Linked DNA regions of Humidesulfovibrio mexicanus. The protein of the gene in region 1 interacts with the protein of each later gene in a pairwise test. Links are inferred from orthologs where the notes say so. Each region holds a gene or a part of one and is shown on either strand. Other genes may lie near its edges.

What was found.
Region 2: the proteins of priA (region 1) and CHB73_RS01440 interact in binary tests that used the Escherichia coli proteins (3 or more experiments, as listed by UniProt). The link is inferred for Humidesulfovibrio mexicanus from one-to-one orthologs.

The regions. Positions count from the first base shown.
Region 1 is NZ_FZOC01000002.1:511,942-519,988, forward strand. Bases 3,159-6,226 are described here. They hold priA (replication restart helicase PriA), read left to right. Parts: upstream 3,159-3,544; coding sequence 3,545-5,908; downstream 5,909-6,226. Other genes in these bases: galU (UTP--glucose-1-phosphate uridylyltransferase GalU), read left to right, coding at 3,159-3,516; CHB73_RS06100 (OmpH family outer membrane protein), read left to right, coding at 5,953-6,226. Outside these bases: diadenylate cyclase CdaA, read left to right, coding at 1-314; CHB73_RS06080 (CdaR family protein), read left to right, coding at 317-1,225; glmM (phosphoglucosamine mutase), read left to right, coding at 1,257-2,612; more of galU, read left to right, coding at 2,641-3,158; more of CHB73_RS06100, read left to right, coding at 6,227-6,468; CHB73_RS06105 (hypothetical protein), read left to right, coding at 6,471-7,679; CHB73_RS06110 (hypothetical protein), read right to left, coding at 7,760-8,047.
Region 2 is NZ_FZOC01000001.1:291,086-298,987, forward strand. What follows is about bases 1,820-4,742. They hold CHB73_RS01440 (single-stranded DNA-binding protein), read left to right. Parts: upstream 1,820-2,984; coding sequence 2,985-3,500; downstream 3,501-4,742. Other genes in these bases: CHB73_RS01425 (acetyl-CoA carboxylase carboxyl transferase subunit alpha/beta), read left to right, coding at 1,820-1,883; CHB73_RS01430 (biotin attachment protein), read left to right, coding at 1,910-2,560; CHB73_RS01435 (hypothetical protein), read left to right, coding at 2,563-2,928; nadC (carboxylating nicotinate-nucleotide diphosphorylase), read left to right, coding at 3,827-4,702; nadA (quinolinate synthase NadA), read left to right, coding at 4,711-4,742. Outside these bases: more of CHB73_RS01425, read left to right, coding at 1-1,819; more of nadA, read left to right, coding at 4,743-5,757; nadB (L-aspartate oxidase), read left to right, coding at 5,807-7,399; rpsT (30S ribosomal protein S20), read right to left, coding at 7,485-7,751; glyS (glycine--tRNA ligase subunit beta), read right to left, coding at 7,859-7,902. UniProt on the Escherichia coli protein: Plays an important role in DNA replication, recombination and repair. Binds to ssDNA and to an array of partner proteins to recruit them to their sites of action during DNA metabolism. Acts as a sliding platform that migrates on DNA via reptation.

The DNA.
Region 1 (8,047 bases):
CCATCATCACCGCATCGCTCTTGTCCACAATCTTTCAGGTGGGCACCCCCCTGCACGATGGCGCGGTGATCATCCGCAGAGGGCGCATCGCCGCCGCAGGCTGCATCCTGCCCCTGTCCTCCAAGCTCAAGGCCCAGAGCCTTTTCGGCACGCGCCACCGCGCGGCGCTGGGCATCAGCGAGGAGTCCGACTCCCTGGCCATCGTCGTTTCCGAGGAGCGCGGCACGGTGTCCGTGGCCCTGAGCGGACGGCTCACCACCTCCCTCACCGACCAGCGCCTGCGCCGGGTCATCAAGAACGCCTTGGAGCGATAGCCGTGCTGAAGAACTGGAAGGACATCGCCATCGCCCTGGCTTTAGCCATCCTCACCTGGTACCTGCTTACCGGGCGTGAAAAGGTCGAAGCCTGGGTGGACATGAGCGTGGAGATGAGCAACGCGCCCGAAGGGCTTACCATCCGCAAGGGGCTGGTGAGCAAGATCGAGGTGCGGGTGCGCGGGCCAAAAGGGCTGGTGCGCTCTCTTGATCGTCGCAAGTGGACCTATTCGCTGGATGTTTCCCGCCTCAAGGTGGGCGAGAACCTTGTGGACATCGACCGCGAACGCATTCCGCTTTCCATGGCCTACGAGGTGGTGGAGGTCAAGCCCTCGCGGCTTATTCTCACCGTGGACCGCATCGCCAAGAAGGAAGTCCCCGTCATCGCGGAATGGCGCGGAAACCTTCCGCACGACTACCGCCTTGTGGAGATAGCCGTGCAGCCGGAGACCGTTGAGGTGCGCGGGGCCGAACGACAGGTGAAGCAGATGACCCAGGTGCGCATGGCCTTGAACATGGATTTCGACGACCCGCCCTCCCAATGGTCGGAGGATGTGCCCATCAAGCTGGCCGAAGGCGTCGAGGCCAACCCCGGCCAGGTCAAGGTGACCTTGCGCTTTGGCCCGGAAGTGAAGACCGCCTGGGTGCGGGTTCCCGTGCGGCTCGAGACTTCGGGCGAGGTGAAGGCCCAAAGTGCGCAGAAACACGTCCGTGTGCAGGTGGAGGCCCCGGTGGCAATGCTGCGCGAGGCTGAAATGGGACGCGAGATAGAGGATCTTTTCGCACAGGTGGTGCTGCCGGACGGCCTCAAGCCGGGGCGGCATCCCGTGCGCTATGAGTTGAAGACCCCGGAGGGCCTGCGCGTGCTTTCCCGGCAGTCGGACACCATTGACGTGACCATCCGCAAGTAGGCGCCCAGGGCGCAAGGAGCATTTTCCCTTCATGCGAGAGAAGCTTTTCGGCACAGACGGTCTGCGCGGCCGCGTCAACCAGTATCCCATGACCCCGGAGATCGCCCTGCGCCTGGGCTTGGCCGCTGGGCAGAAGTTCAGAAACGGCAAGCGTCGCCACAAGGTCATCATCGGCAAGGACACGCGCCTGTCCGGCTACGTGTTCGAGACCGCGCTGACCAGCGGCTTTTGTGCTGTGGGCATGGACGTTTTCCTGGTGGGTCCCATGCCCACACCCGCCATCAGCTTCCTCACGCGCAACCTGCGCGCGGACCTGGGCGTGGTCATCTCCGCTTCGCACAATCCGTTCCACGACAACGGCATAAAGTTCTTCGACCACGAAGGGTTCAAGCTGCCCGACGAGGTGGAGAGCGAGATCGCCGCGCTTGTGCTGGCCGAGGATCCCGCCTGGGATTTCCCCGCGCCGGAGCGCGTTGGCCGCGCCAAGCGCATCGTGGATTCCTGGGGCCGCTACATCGTGTATTTGCAGCACACCTTCCCGCGCGAGATGACGCTTTCCGGCATGAAGATCGTGCTGGACTGCGCGCATGGCGCGGCATACGGCGGCGCGCCGCAGGTTTTCGAGGAATTGGGCGCGGAGGTCGTGACCATGGGCGTTTCGCCAAATGGCGTGAACATCAATGATGGCTGCGGCTCCCTGTACCCGGACCAGCTTGCCGCCAAGGTGCGGGAGGTAGGAGCCGACATCGGCCTGGCGCTTGATGGGGACGCCGACAGGCTCATCGTGGTGGATGAACAGGGCCGCGTGCTCGACGGCGATCAGATCATGGCCTTGTGCGCCCAGGACATGCTGGAGCAGGGCACCCTGGCCGGGGGCACGCTGGTGGCAACGGTCATGAGCAACATGGCCCTTGAAATGTTCATGCGCGAGCGGGGCGGCAGGCTTTTGCGCACCCCCGTTGGCGACCGCTACGTGGTGGAGGCCATGCGGCGCGAGGGCGCCACCCTGGGCGGAGAGCAGTCCGGCCACCTCATCTTCATGGAGTATTCCACCACCGGCGATGGCACCTTGGCCGCGCTGCAGCTGCTGCGCATCATGTGCAAGAAGAACCTGCCGCTTTCGCTTTTGGCACATTTGCTGGAGCCCTTCCCCCAGGTCATGGTCAATGTGCGGGTGCAGAAGAAGGTTCCCTTCGCCGACTTGCCAGAGGTGGGCCGGGCCATCGCCTGCGTTGAGGCCGACCTATGCGGACGGGGCAGAGTGCTTTTGCGCTATTCCGGCACGGAGCCCAAGGCCCGCGTCATGGTGGAGGGCGAGGACAAGACCCGCGTGGAGACCTACGCCAACGATATCGCCATGCTGCTTGAACGCTGCCTGCGTTCCTGAGTATCGCCGCGTGGACAGGAGGGAGCCCATGGATGTTCGAAAGGTCGTCATTCCGGTCGCTGGCTGGGGAACCCGCTCGCTTCCCGCAACCAAGAACATCCCCAAGGAGATGCTGCCCATCTTCAAGAAGCCTGTGGTGCAGTACGTGGTGGAGGAGGCGCAGGCCTCGGGCATCGATACCGTGGTGCTCATCACCAGTCAGAACAAGACCATCATCGAAGACCACTTCGACCACAACCTGACCCTTGAGAACCTGCTGGAGCGCAAGGGCAAGGCCGGGCAGTTGGCCGAGATACGCGATGTGGCCAACATGGTGGACATCATCTCCGTGCGCCAGAAGATCCAGCTGGGCCTGGGGCACGCCGTTCTCTGCGCGCGCGAGGTCTGCAAGAACGAACCTTTTGCCGTCATGGTGGGCGACGACCTCATGTTCGGCATGGTGCCCGGCATCAAGCAACTGCTTGACGTGGCCAAGAGCGAGAACATGGCCGTGGTCGGCGTCATCGAGGTGCCCGAAAGCAAGGTGGACCGCTACGGCATCATCGAAGGCGAGGAGTTTCGGCCAGGCGTGTACCGCGTGCGTAGCCTGGTGGAGAAACCCGCCGTGGGCGCGGCGCCGTCCCGCCTGGCCATCGTGGGCCGCTATGTGCTCACCCCGGACATCTTCGACTATCTGGAGAAGCTGGAGCCCGGCGTGGGGGGCGAGTTGCAGCTTACCGACGCCTTGCAGGGCCTTGCAGCAAAGAATCGACTGCTGGCGGTGAAGCTGCGCGGCCAGCGTTTCGACGCCGGGGACTGGGTGGAGTACCTTACCGCCAACATCTATTTCGCCCTGCACGATGAGGACCTGCACGACGACCTCGTGCGCCGCATCCAGGAACTTGTGCCCTGCAAGGGCAAATAAGGCCCATCGGGCCTTTGCTGGAGACGTTGTGAGCCGCATCTGGCAGGTCTGGCTGGCCAGCCCGCCCTATGCCACGCTTTCCTACCTGTGGCCGGACTGGCTTTCGGACCCTGTACCGGGCTTGCGCGTGCTGGTTCCCCTCGGCCGGGGATTTCGCGTCGGCCTACTGGAACAGCCGTCCGAGGCCGCTCCGGAGGGCGTGGAGCTCAAAGCTCTGCTGTGGCCTCTGGAACGCACGCCCGTCCTCGACCCTGTGACCCTTGAGCTTGTGCGGGATCTCGCTTCGCGTCACATGGCCCATCCCGGCCGGGTGCTGGAGCTTGTGCTGCCCAAGGGACTGCGCACCGCGCAATTGCGCTTCGATGTCGAGCACAGGGATTTCGCCCGCAGTCTGTCCACCAAGGCCCTTGCGGCCATGCCACCGGAGCGCCTGTCCGCCCTGGCCGAAGTTTGGGCCCAGGGGCGGATGCGCGTACGCCTGAGTCAGAAACGCCAAGCCGAGGAAGTCTACGCCTGTCTGTGCGCCGATCCTCCTTGGCCAGTTCGGCCCAACGCGGTGAACCAGCTCCGCCTGCTGGAGCGGCTCTTCGAGTCCGGCCCCATGAGTCTGGGCGTGCTCAAGGCCGCCTTTGGTGATTCCGGCCAGCAGGCCCTCAAGCGTCTTGCCCAGGCCGGGCTGGTGCGCCTGGGCGATCCTGACCCCCAACTTTCCGGCGACGACGATGCCCCGCTTGTGACGCCAGACCCGCCGGACTGCGTCCCGGCCCAGGGACTCGTCGCCACCGAGGAGCAGCGCGCGGCTTTGGAGCGGCTTTTGCCCGCGCTTGAAAGCGGTGAGGCGCACATGTCGCTGGTGCATGGCGTCACAGGCAGCGGCAAGACCCATGTGTTTCTGGAGCTTGCGCGGCGCTGCCTGGAACGTGGCCGCAGTGCGCTTCTGCTGGCGCCGGAGGTGGCCCTCGCCAGCCAATTGTGGCGGCAGGCGCGCGCGGCCCTGCCGGACGCAGAGGCCTATTTCTCCCACGGGTACCAAACGCCCGCGCGGCGCGAGGAGACGTTTTCCCGCGTTGCGGCGGCAAGGGGGCCGGTGCTTGTGGTGGGGACTCGTTCCTCGCTGTTTTTGCCCCTGCGCGATCTGGGGCTTGTGGTGCTTGATGAGGAACACGACGAGTCCTACAAGCAGGAGGAGCGTCTGCCCTACCACGCCAAGGAACTGGCCTTCACCCGCACACGCCGCTCCGGCGCGCTTCTAGTGCTGGGCAGCGCCACTCCGGATGTGAAAACCTTCCACGCCGCGCAGTGTGGGCAGCTGCCCTGCGAGAGCATGGCCCGGCGGGTCGGCTGTCGGCCCATGCCGGAGGTGCGCCTTGCCGACATCTCCGGTCTCAAGGCCGACGAGCCCTTTGCCCCGGAGACCCTGAACGCCGTGCGCGGGGCCCTGGCCGGGGGCGAACAGGTCATCGTCATGCTGAACCGCAGGGGCTACGCACCGGTGATGTACTGCACGGTTTGCGAAGAGGTGCCCAAGTGTCCGGACTGCCAGGTCGGCCTCACCTACCACAAGTTGCGCGAGCGCCTGGTGTGTCACTATTGCGGGTTCACCCATCCGTACCCCATGCCCTGCTCCAAGTGCGGCGGGACAGTGTTTGTCCCCATGGGCGACGGCACCGAGCGTCTTGAGGAATACCTCCACCGGACTTTGGGACATGACGTGCGCGTGTTGCGCATGGACCGCGACAGCGCACGGAGGCAGGAACGGCTGGACGAGATTCTGCGCCGCTTTTCCGCAGGCGAGGCGCAGGTGCTGGTGGGGACCCAGATGCTGTCCAAGGGGCACCACTTTCCCGGAGTCACGCTGGTGGTCGTCGCCAACGCGGACATGGGTCTCAACCTGCCGGACTACCGCGCCGCCGAACGCACCTTCCAGCTGTTGGTGCAGGTTTCCGGCCGGGCGGGCAGGGGCGACAAGCCTGGCCATGTGCTCATCCAGACGCGCAACCCGGCGCATCCGTTCTGGCGGTTCGTGCTCACTGCCGATTATGTCGGCTTCTACGAACGGGAGATCGCCCAGCGGAAGCGGTTTCGGTATCCGCCGTTTTCTCGGCTGGCGCTTTTGCGTCTATCCTGCCCTGCCGATGCGCCCCACAGCCAGGAAATCATGTCTGCCTTCGCCAAGACCCTGCGGGATCTGGCCCGGCCCCTCGGGGTGGACGTGCTCGGCCCCGCTCCGGCTCCGCTGACGCAGCTCAGGGGGCGCAGACGGTTCAACTGCCTGCTCAAATGCGGGGGCTGGCAGCCCATCCGTTCCCTGTTCGCAGCGGCGGCTCAGGTCGGCAACGCTCCGGAGGGGTTCCGGCTGGAGCTGGATCAGGACCCAGTGAACATGCTGTGAGCGCCAGCCTCGACAAGCGGTCCTGCCCCATGTATCTCACTGCCATGAAGTATTGCGCATTGCTTCCCCTGCTGTTCCTGATTCTTGTAGCGCTTGCCCCAAGGACCGCCTGGGCGCAGCAGAAGATCGGTTTCGTGGACCCGCAGCGCGTGGTGAACGGAACCCGGTTGGGGCAGACAGCAAAGGCCGACCTCGCCCGCTATGTGGCGGAGAAGAAGCGCCGCGCCAGCGAGAGTGCGGCCCAGGTGGCCGCATTGCGCAAGGAGGCCGAGGCTGTTGCGCTTTCCGCCGCAGAGCGGGTCCGGCGCGACGAGGCCTATCACCGCAAGAGCCGACAGCACGAGTTGCTGCTGCAGGAGAATGCCCGGGACATCAAGGCCGAGGAGGCCAAGCTGCTGCAGTACGTCATGCGCCGCGCCGATGCCGTGCTGGAAGAAATCGGCAAAAAGGGCGGCTACGCCATCATCATCACCGATCCCTCCGCCGTGGGCTACGTGGACACGTCCACTGCGGACCTTACCGAGCGCGTGGCGCGCGAACTGGACGCAAGGAGCAAATGACCGTGCGCGGACTGCTGCGCGTTTTCCGCTCGGGCTGCTTGTGTCTGCTCCTTTTGTTGAGCGTGGCCTCGTTGCCCCAGGCAGCAGAACCGGGCGGTGGAAGCACCTATCTTGTGACCGGCGGCGTGCCGCTGCACGAATCTCCCTCCGATTCGTCGCCTCGTGCGCGGCTGCTCAAGGCCGGCCAGCGGGTGCGAGTGGGGTCCCTGTCCGCCGGGTGGGTCGCGGTTTTCGGACTTGGGGCGCAGGACCGCCAGGAGCCCAAGGCCTGGGGGTATGTGCGGCTTGATGTGCTCAAGGCCAACGCCGCGCTTGATTTGCCTCTGCCCTCGCCCTTGCCGGGATTGGCCAAGGACGCGGCGGCCCATCAGCCCAAGGCGGCCGCAGGCGCCCAGGCAGGGATGCCTCAGGCGAAGCCGGGCGCGGCTGAGCCCGCAGAAACCCGCGCCGCTTCCCCCGCCAAGCTTCAGCCGGTAAAGGCCGAGCAGGCCAGGACGCCTGCGAACGGTCGGCCAGCCACTTCGGTTGTCGAGGCCGTGTCCGCAAAGGCCGAGTCCGTCGCGCCGCAACCTGCCACGGCCGTATCGTCAAAACTGCAGCCAGCAAAGCTTGACTCGGCAACGAAAGCAAAAGATTTCGGTGAAGTACGCGTCCCGGACCGCAACCTCGCCGTGCGCGCCGAGCGCAGCGCGGAGTCCGAGTTCCGCAGGCTGCTGCACCCAGGCCAGCGTGTCCGGGTCGGGCTCTGGGAGGACGGCTGGTTCGCCGTGTTCGACCCGGCCGAGAAGAAGCTGGATCCTGGTCGGGCCTGGGGCTTCAGCCGCGACAAGTATCTGGTTCTCGAATCCGCCTACGCCGGACCGCCCCCGGACGCGCCAGGCGAGGCGTCTTCGGCCCGGAGCAAGGCCGACGATGAGGCCCAGGTGGCCTATACTGTTCTGGGCCGTGCGAGCGAGCGCCGCAAATCCCCGGTGACCGTTTTGCGTGTCCGCCTGGACATGGTCAGGCCGCCTTCTGTCGAAACGTTGCGAAGCATCGCCCAGGCTGTCTGGCGGGCCGAGCGCCGCGGAGACGAGAACCTGGAGCTTGAACTGTTTTTGAACGGCATGGATCCCAAGGGGCTTTCGTACGCCAGCGCCCGCTTTCACGCCAATGGGCGTTTGCGGGAGTTCTGGTGGCGGGACGTGGTGTTGGGCGCGCCGCGCAAATAGGCTGCGCACTGTTGGAAACGGCAAGGGGCCGGAAGCTGGTCAGACTTCCGGCCCCTCTGGCGTGCGGGGAAATTCGCGGCCTATTTGCCGAACAGGGGAATGGGCGGGCGGGGCGCTGCTGTCGAAACATGGGTCGCGAGGCCCCTGCGGGCGACCGTCTCCTTGACGGCCTTGGCGTCCACAAAGATGTTGCCGCAGCAATGGCATTTCCAGTGGCGCTGCTGCTTTTGCAGGCGCATGAGCAGCCCATCGCGGTCGTAGCACAGCTGGCAGTACGGCCCCTTGTTGCGCAGGTCGTCCGTCAGCCAGTACTTCTGTCCGTCGAACTCCATGCATTCGGCCATGTCCAGCACCTGCGCCACCTCTAT
Region 2 (7,902 bases), on another replicon or contig:
GGGCCACCATCGCCCGGCGCATGGGCAAAAAGACCGTGCACCAGCCGGTCATGGTCATCGGGCAGGAGAAGGGCCATGGCCAGGAATTCCGCAACGGCGGGTCCATCAAGCCCTGGGGCAACGCCAACGCCTTGTACTACATGCGCGTGGCCGAGGTGGAGAACATCCCCATCCACACCTACGTTTTCACTCCGGGGGCCTATCCCGTGGAGGACTACCCCGGCGCAGCCCAGCAGATCGCCAAGAACCTCTACGTCATGGCAGGGCTCAAGGTGCCTGTGGTGGCGGTGTTCAGCGAGGGCGGCAGCGGCGGGGCCGAGGCCATCGCCCTGGCCGACAGGCGGCTCATGCTCTCCCACGGCTACTACTCCGTCATCTCGCCAGAAGGGGCGGCCGCCATCGAAGGCGGACTCAAGGACAAGGCCAGCCCGGAACTCATCGAACGCTGCGCGGACCGCCTCAAAATCACCGCAGAGGACAACCTGCGCCTGGGCTTCATCGACAGGGTGATACAAGAGCCGCCGCTTGGCGCGCGGCCCGAACACTACGATTTTTTCCGGCAGCTCCGGCGGGAGGTCATCCGCGCCACAGATGAAGTGGTCCACTCCGCCCAAAGCCTTGGCCCCCTGCGTGCCCTGGCCATGCGCAGGCAGCAGCGCAGCGCCGATCCCCAGGACATCTTCGTGCGCTGGCAGCTGGGGCAAAGCGCCCGCAACGCTCTGGTGGACCTGAGACAAAAGCGCTTCCGCACCATGAGCCGCACGGACTTTGTGGACAACCGCACCTTGGGCACCCGCCTGGCCACGGCCCTGGCTCGCGTTCTGTGGAGCGCGCACAGTCTGCTTACCCACGACCTGCTGGCGCGCTACAAGAAACGCTTGTCCGGGCTTCTGGAATATGTGGAGGCAGAGATGCGCGCCCTGGGCCAGGGCGGCCCGTTTCCCCGCATGTTCGGCCCAGGCAGGCGCGCTGGCGTGCCGCCGGAGGCCCTGGAGCGGCTGACCACCCTCTCCTGCCCGGACGCGAATGCCTGTCGCGTTGAGGACATGTGGGGCTATGTAAGCCCGCGTAGCCGGGAAGACCGCACCCTGACCTGCCCCAACAGCGCCACACACGGCTGCCAGGATCTCTGGGCGCCGGACCTTTTCGGCGAATTCGCGGGCGTGTGCTCCCACTGCGGGCACCACTTCCCCATGGAATACCAGTGGTACCTCTACAACGTCTTCAACTTCGCACAGGCTTACGAATTCAATACCGCCATCGAGGCGGGCAATCCGCTCGACTACGAAGGCTTCAGCCACAAGCTCGACGAGGCCAAGCGGGCCACAGGCCTGGGCAGTTCCTGCATCACCTTCGAGACAAAATTTGAGGGCATGGCCGTGGTGGTCGCCATGCTGGTGAATCCCTTCCGCGGCGGCACAGTGGGCGCGGCGGAGGGCGAGAAGCTCATCCGCGCGGCGGACAGAGCACGCATCAAGCGCCTGCCGTTCCTCATGTACTCGCACGGCACCGCAGGCATCCGCATCCAGGAGGGCACCTGCGGCGTCATCCAGATGCCGCGCGTCACCATGGCCGTGCGCCGCTACATAGACGCCGGCGGATTCTACCTGGTGCTCTACGACACCAACTCCTACGCGGGGCCGGTGGCCAGTTTCCTGGGCTGTTCGCCCTACCAGTTCGCCGTGCGCTCCTCGAACATCGGCTTCGCAGGGCCCGGCGTCATCCGCGAAACCACCGGCGTAGAGGTGCCCCCAAAATATCACCGAGCCTTCTCGGCCTTGTCGCGCGGGCATATTCAGGGTATCTGGGACCGGCGCGACCTGAGGAAGAACCTGCACCAGGCGCTTTTGACCATGGGCGGCAGAAACCTCTACTACCGCTGAAAACCCACCAGCACGAGGGATAGACTTTGCTGAACGTCAAAGAAATGCTTGAAGAATTGAAAGCCTCGCCCTACGAGGAAATCGAGATACGCGCCCCGCACACAGGCGTGGTCACCTTTGTCGGCCTCAAAGCGGGCGATCGCGTGGTCGGTCCTACCGGCAAATGGGCTGAAAAGCCGGGCACGCTTCTGGCCAACCTGACCCGGGAAAAGAACAAGAAGAACATCTGCGCCACACAAAAGGGCGCGGTGACGGACATCGCCCTCAACCTCGAAGGGACGTTCGTCGAGGCCGGTGAACGCCTGCTCACCCTCCGCCATTTTCTGTCCAAGGAAGAGGTCATCGGCAGGATCCTCAAAAAAGCCCTGCACCTCTTCTGCGCACAAGAACGCGCAAAGTACTATTTCGTTCCCGAAATCGACGCCAAGATCAAGGCCGGGGGCGAGCAAAGCGTCAAGGTGCGCGAGGGGCTGGAAATGTTCATCGTCTCGCGCATGAAGCGCGAAACCCCCCTCGCCTATTCCGGGCCGGAAGGCATCATCTACGCCGTGTATTTCCAACAGGGCGACAACGTGGACGGCGGCCAGCCCCTTATCGGCGTGTGCCAGGAATCCCAGCTCCCCCTCATCCAGGACGTGGTGAGCCGCGTTCAGGGCGAGTGGGAGGAGCAGGACTAGCCATGGGCCGCACCCTGCAGGTGCGCCTGAGCGCCTGGACCTTCGACCCTGCGGAGGTGGAAAAGCGCTGGCCCAGGCTCGTGGCGCTCGGCTTCAGCCCGCCCACGCTGCTTGAGCAGGAGCGCGGTGTGCTTGAACTGGTGGACAACCTCGCCGACAGGCTTGAAATGGGCGTTTTGCCCGAACCGGCGCAAACGACCATCGCGACCGCCGTCAAGCGCGCGGCAGCCGCACGGCAGCGCCTTTCCAACGCCCTGGCCGACTGGAAGCCGGGGGAAGCCAACACGGCCACCGACGACATCGAGGAAGCCCTGGACGAAGCCGAGCAGGACGCCCGCAAACTCAAACACGTGCCTGGACTGGACTAGGCGGCGCGTGCTATCCCTTATCCGCGAAACGATCACCCCCACCAAGGAGCGCACACATGGCTGGCAGCTTGAATAAAGTTATTCTTGTCGGGCACCTGGGTCAGGACCCGAAAATTTCGTACACCCAGTCGGGCCAGCCCGTGGCCAACCTGCGCATGGCCACAAGCGAACGTTTCAAAGACAAGTCCGGCCAGTGGACCGACCGCACCGAATGGCACACCGTGGTGGCCTGGGGCAAGGACGCGGAGTTCTGCGGCAACTACCTGGGCAAGGGCGCCCTTGTCATGATCGAGGGCCGTCTGCAAACCCGCAAATGGCAGGACAAGGACGGCCAGGACCGCTACTCCACCGAGGTCGTGGCCAACCGCGTGCAGTCCCTTGGCAGCAGGGCCCAAGGCGAAGGCGGAGGCCCCAGCGGTCTGCGCCCGCAAGGCGGAATGCAGCCCCAGGGTGGGCAGAACGCCCAGCGCGGCGGCCAGCAGCAGCGCAACGCCCAACCCTATCCCGACGACGAGGATCTCGGTCCGGCCTTCCCCTCCGAAGCCAGCGGCATGGACGACGTGCCGTTCTAGAGGAGAGAATAGGTGGCGCGAAGCCTCTGGCCTGCGGAACGCGATAGAAGGCGGAGCGTTCTGCCCGTGTATGCCTCCGGCGGCCAAGGGGCCTTCCCGGCCCCTTGGAACCCCGGAAGGGGAAGGCAGAGGATGCGCGGTGCCCCCTTTGTGCGGGTCCAGGGGGTGAAGCCCCGTGTCTGTGGAGCTCGAAACAAGCAAAGCGCTCTCCCTGCACCTCGTACGCAATTGCACGTCTCCTCGTTGACTGCCGCAAGCGGCTCCTGTACCTTTCAAGTCACCAGCCACGCCACAAAGACGTGGACGGAATGCACAAGGAAGCATTGATGTCCGCCACAGCAGCACTGTTTGACGATTTTTTCAAGGCCGAGGCCAAACTGTTTCTTCTGGCCGGCATCCGCATCGCCCTTTCCGAAGACGGCAAAGATCTGACCAGCGAAGGGATCTTCGCAGAGGACGACCTCGCCACCGCGCACATCGTGTCCAAGGACGACGCCGTCATCGCCGGACTGCCCCTTATCCCGCTCATCATGGAGTTCGCAGGCTGCGAATACCAGCACGTGCTGAACGTCGACGAAGGCGACCGGGTCGGGCCTGGCGCACTCGTGGCCGCCATCCAGGGGCCGACGCGGCACCTGCTGCGCACCGAGCGCGTGATCCTGAACTACCTCTGCCACCTGTCCGGAATCGCAACACTTGCGGCCCGCTATGTGGATGCGTTGAAGGGCTGCCGCACCACGCTGCTCGACACGCGCAAGACATTGCCAGGATTGCGCTATCCAGAAAAATACGCCGTTCTGGTGGGTGGGGCCAAGAACCACCGTCTCAACCTGTCCGAGATGCTCATGGTCAAGGACAACCACATCGACCGCGCGGGCGGCGTCGCCCCGGCAGTGGAAAAGCTGCGCGCCGCCTACGGTGCGGACTGCCCGCCCATTGAGGTGGAGTGCCGCAGTTTCGACGAGGTGGACGAAGCCGTCCGGCTCAAGGTCAGCCGCATCATGCTCGACAACATGGACCTGGACGAGCTGAGACAGGCGCTGGCCCGCGTGCCCCAAGGCATCGAGACCGAGGTCAGCGGCGGCGTGACCCTGGAGAACATCGCCGCCATCGGGGCCATCGGCCCGGATTTCGTCTCCGTTGGGCGCCTCACCCACTCCGCACCTGCCGCGGACCTAAGTATGCGCATCAGCCCCCTGTAGAGGCAAGGATGCAAACGCCAATGACCACAGCATCCGAACGCATTGAGGCCGTCCGCACACGGCTGGGCAAGCGTCTTGCCATCCTAGGCCACCACTACCAGGCCGATGCGGTCATCCGTCATGTGGACTTCCAGGGCGACAGCCTGGAGCTCTCCCGCAAGGTGGACGGCCTGGCCGCAGAGCACATCGTGTTCTGCGGTGTGTATTTCATGGCCGAAAGCGCCGTGGCCCTTGCCCGACCAGGCCAAAAGGTGCACATCCCCGATGCCAGCGCCACCTGTCCCATGGCGGAAATGGCCCCGGCCCAACACCTTGCCGACGTGCTGGACGGGCTGCGCGCCCAAGGCCGCCTTGTCATCCCACTGGCCTACGTGAACTCCAGCGCCGAGGTGAAGGCCATCTGCGGCCTGTACGGCGGCAGCGTGTGCACCAGCGCAAACGCGCGCACCATGCTTGAATGGGCGCTTACCCAGGGCGACGCCGTGCTGTTTTTGCCGGATAAGAACCTGGGGGCCAACACGGCGAATCAGTTGGGCATTGCGAAGGACGAACGCCTTGCGGTGGACATCCGCTCAGGGCACCAGCCCGCGGATCCCCAAAAGGCGGCTCGCGCCCGGCTGCTGCTCTGGCCCGGCTGCTGCGCCATCCACCACATGCTGCACACCCGGCATGTGGACGCGATGCGCGCGGCCATGCCCGGCGTGCGCGTGGTGGTGCATCCCGAATGCTCCCCGGCCGTGGTCCGCGCAGCGGACAGCGCAGGCTCCACCTCGCACATCATCCGCTACTGCGAGCAGGCCAAGCCCGGCAGCGCCATCGCCGTGGGCACTGAGGACAACCTGGTGCTGCGGCTGGCCGGGCTGCACAAGGCCCAGGGCAAGACCATCGTCCCGCTCAAACCCGGCACCCTCTGTTCCAATATGGCCAAGATCACCGAGGAACGCCTGGCGGAACTGCTGGAACGCCTGGAGACCGCCGTCCCCCTCGCCTTGCCGGACGACGTGGCCAAGCAGTCTCGCGTGGCGCTCACCAGGATGCTCGACATCTGCTCCTGACGCCTCAGGCTCGTCAAGGCGCGCGGCCCCAGGCCGACAAAGGATCGCCATGAACGACTACCGCCTCAAGACCGACGTGCTCGTCATCGGGTCCGGCATCGCCGGGTCCATCGCCGCGCTCAACCTGGCCGAATCCGGGGCTGACGTGACGCTCATCACAGCGGGCGACGATTTGTTCTCCGGCAACACACGGTTGGCGCAGGGCGGCATCGTGTTCCACTCCGGCGACGACGACCCCGGCATCCTCGAACGTGACATCCTGAACGCTGGCTGGAAGCAGAACTATCTGCGCGCCGTGCGCTACCTGTGCCACAAGGGTCCGAAAGTCCTTCAAAAAACCCTTATCGACGCCTACCATGTCCCCTTCGCCCACCGCGATTCGGACTCCTGGTACTTCACCCGCGAGGGCGGGCACAGCGTGGCGCGCATCCTTTACGCCAAGGACCACACCGGCCTCACCATCATGGAGCGCCTCACCCAGGCAGTGAGCGAAAACCCGAACATCCTCGTGCTCACCCGCCGCACGGCCATCGACCTCTTGACCACGCACCACCACGCCACCCATCTGGACTTCAAGTACAACCTCTCCAACCAGTGCGTGGGCGCCTACGTGTTCAACGAGACCCTGGGCCAAGTGGAGATCATTCTGTCGAGCTTCACCGTGCTGGCCACGGGCGGGGCCGGGCGCATCTTCCTCCACAGCACCAACTCCAAAGAAGCCATCGGCTCCGGACTGTCCATGGCGCACCGCGCCGGAGCGAAGCTGCACAACCTCGAATACGTGCAGTTCCACCCCACGGCGTACTACCAGGGCGCCAAGCGCTTCGACAGGCGCTTCCTCATCTCCGAGGCCGTGCGCGGCGAGGGGGCGCGTCTGGTGAACGCCTCTGGCGAGGCTTTTATGGCGCGCTACGACCAACGCGCCGACCTGGCACCGCGCGACATCGTGACCCGCGCCATCATGGCCGAACTGTTGCGCACCGGCGACGACTGCGTGTACCTCGACACCACCAGCGGAATGCGCGAGGACGTATCCGAACGCTTCCCGACCATTTTCGAAAAATGCCTGTCGCAAGGCCACGACATGCGGTACACGCCCATCCCCGTAGTGCCCGCGGCGCACTACTTCTGCGGCGGCATTCTGGTGGACACCCGCGGCCGCACCACCCTGGAGCGCCTGTACGCCGCAGGGGAATGCACCTGCACCGGCGTGCACGGGGCCAACCGGCTCGCCAGCACCTCGCTGCTTGAGGGAATGCTGTGGGGCTACAGCGCCGCGCAGGAGATCACCAAACGCCTAGGCGCTAAGTGGCGGCTCACCAGAAAGCTCATGGACGCCATACCGGACTGGCAGAACCCCGGCGACATCCACAACGAGGATCCGGCGCTCATCGCGCAGGACTGGGCCACCATCCGCAACACCATGTGGAACTACGTGGGCATCATCCGCTCCACCGCGCGCCTGCGCCGCGCCTTCGAAGACCTGCGCACGCTCTCCAAGAACATGCACGACTTCTACCGCCAGACGCCCATCAGCAAGCCCATCATCGACCTGTTCCACGGCTGCCAGACGGCCTACGTTGTCACCCAGGCGGCCATGAGGAACAAGACGAGTCAGGGGTGCCATTACCGGGTGGATTAGGCGGACAGCCCCCCGCTCCCCCAACGCAAAAAGCCCGCCACCGGCGAACCGGGGCGGGCTTCGTCGTTTCGACGGGGGCGGAAGCTTAGGCGGAGAGCTTGTTGATGGCGCCCTGCAGACGGGCGATGCAACGGCCGGCCTTCTTCCAGTGGATGACCTTCTTGGACGCGGCCTTGTCCAGCACGGAGCTGGCGGTGACGAGCGCCGCGGTGGCCTTCTCCGCGCTCTTCTCGGCCAGGGCCTGACGCACGGCCTTCACCACATTTTTGATGCGGGTCTTGACGGCCTTGTTACGGGCCTGGCGCTTAAGGCTCTGACGATGTCTCTTCAAGGCGGAAGTATGATTGGCCAAGGCTCTATCTCCTGATTCTTTTTTGTGTTGTTCGTTCTCGACTCCTGGTCGAGAGGGGTTGCTTAAACTCAATGGGCCGGGCTTGTCAAGCCCCTGCGCCCTGCTTCCTACACTTGCAGCGCGCCGAAGTCGGCCACGGCCTTCATCCTAT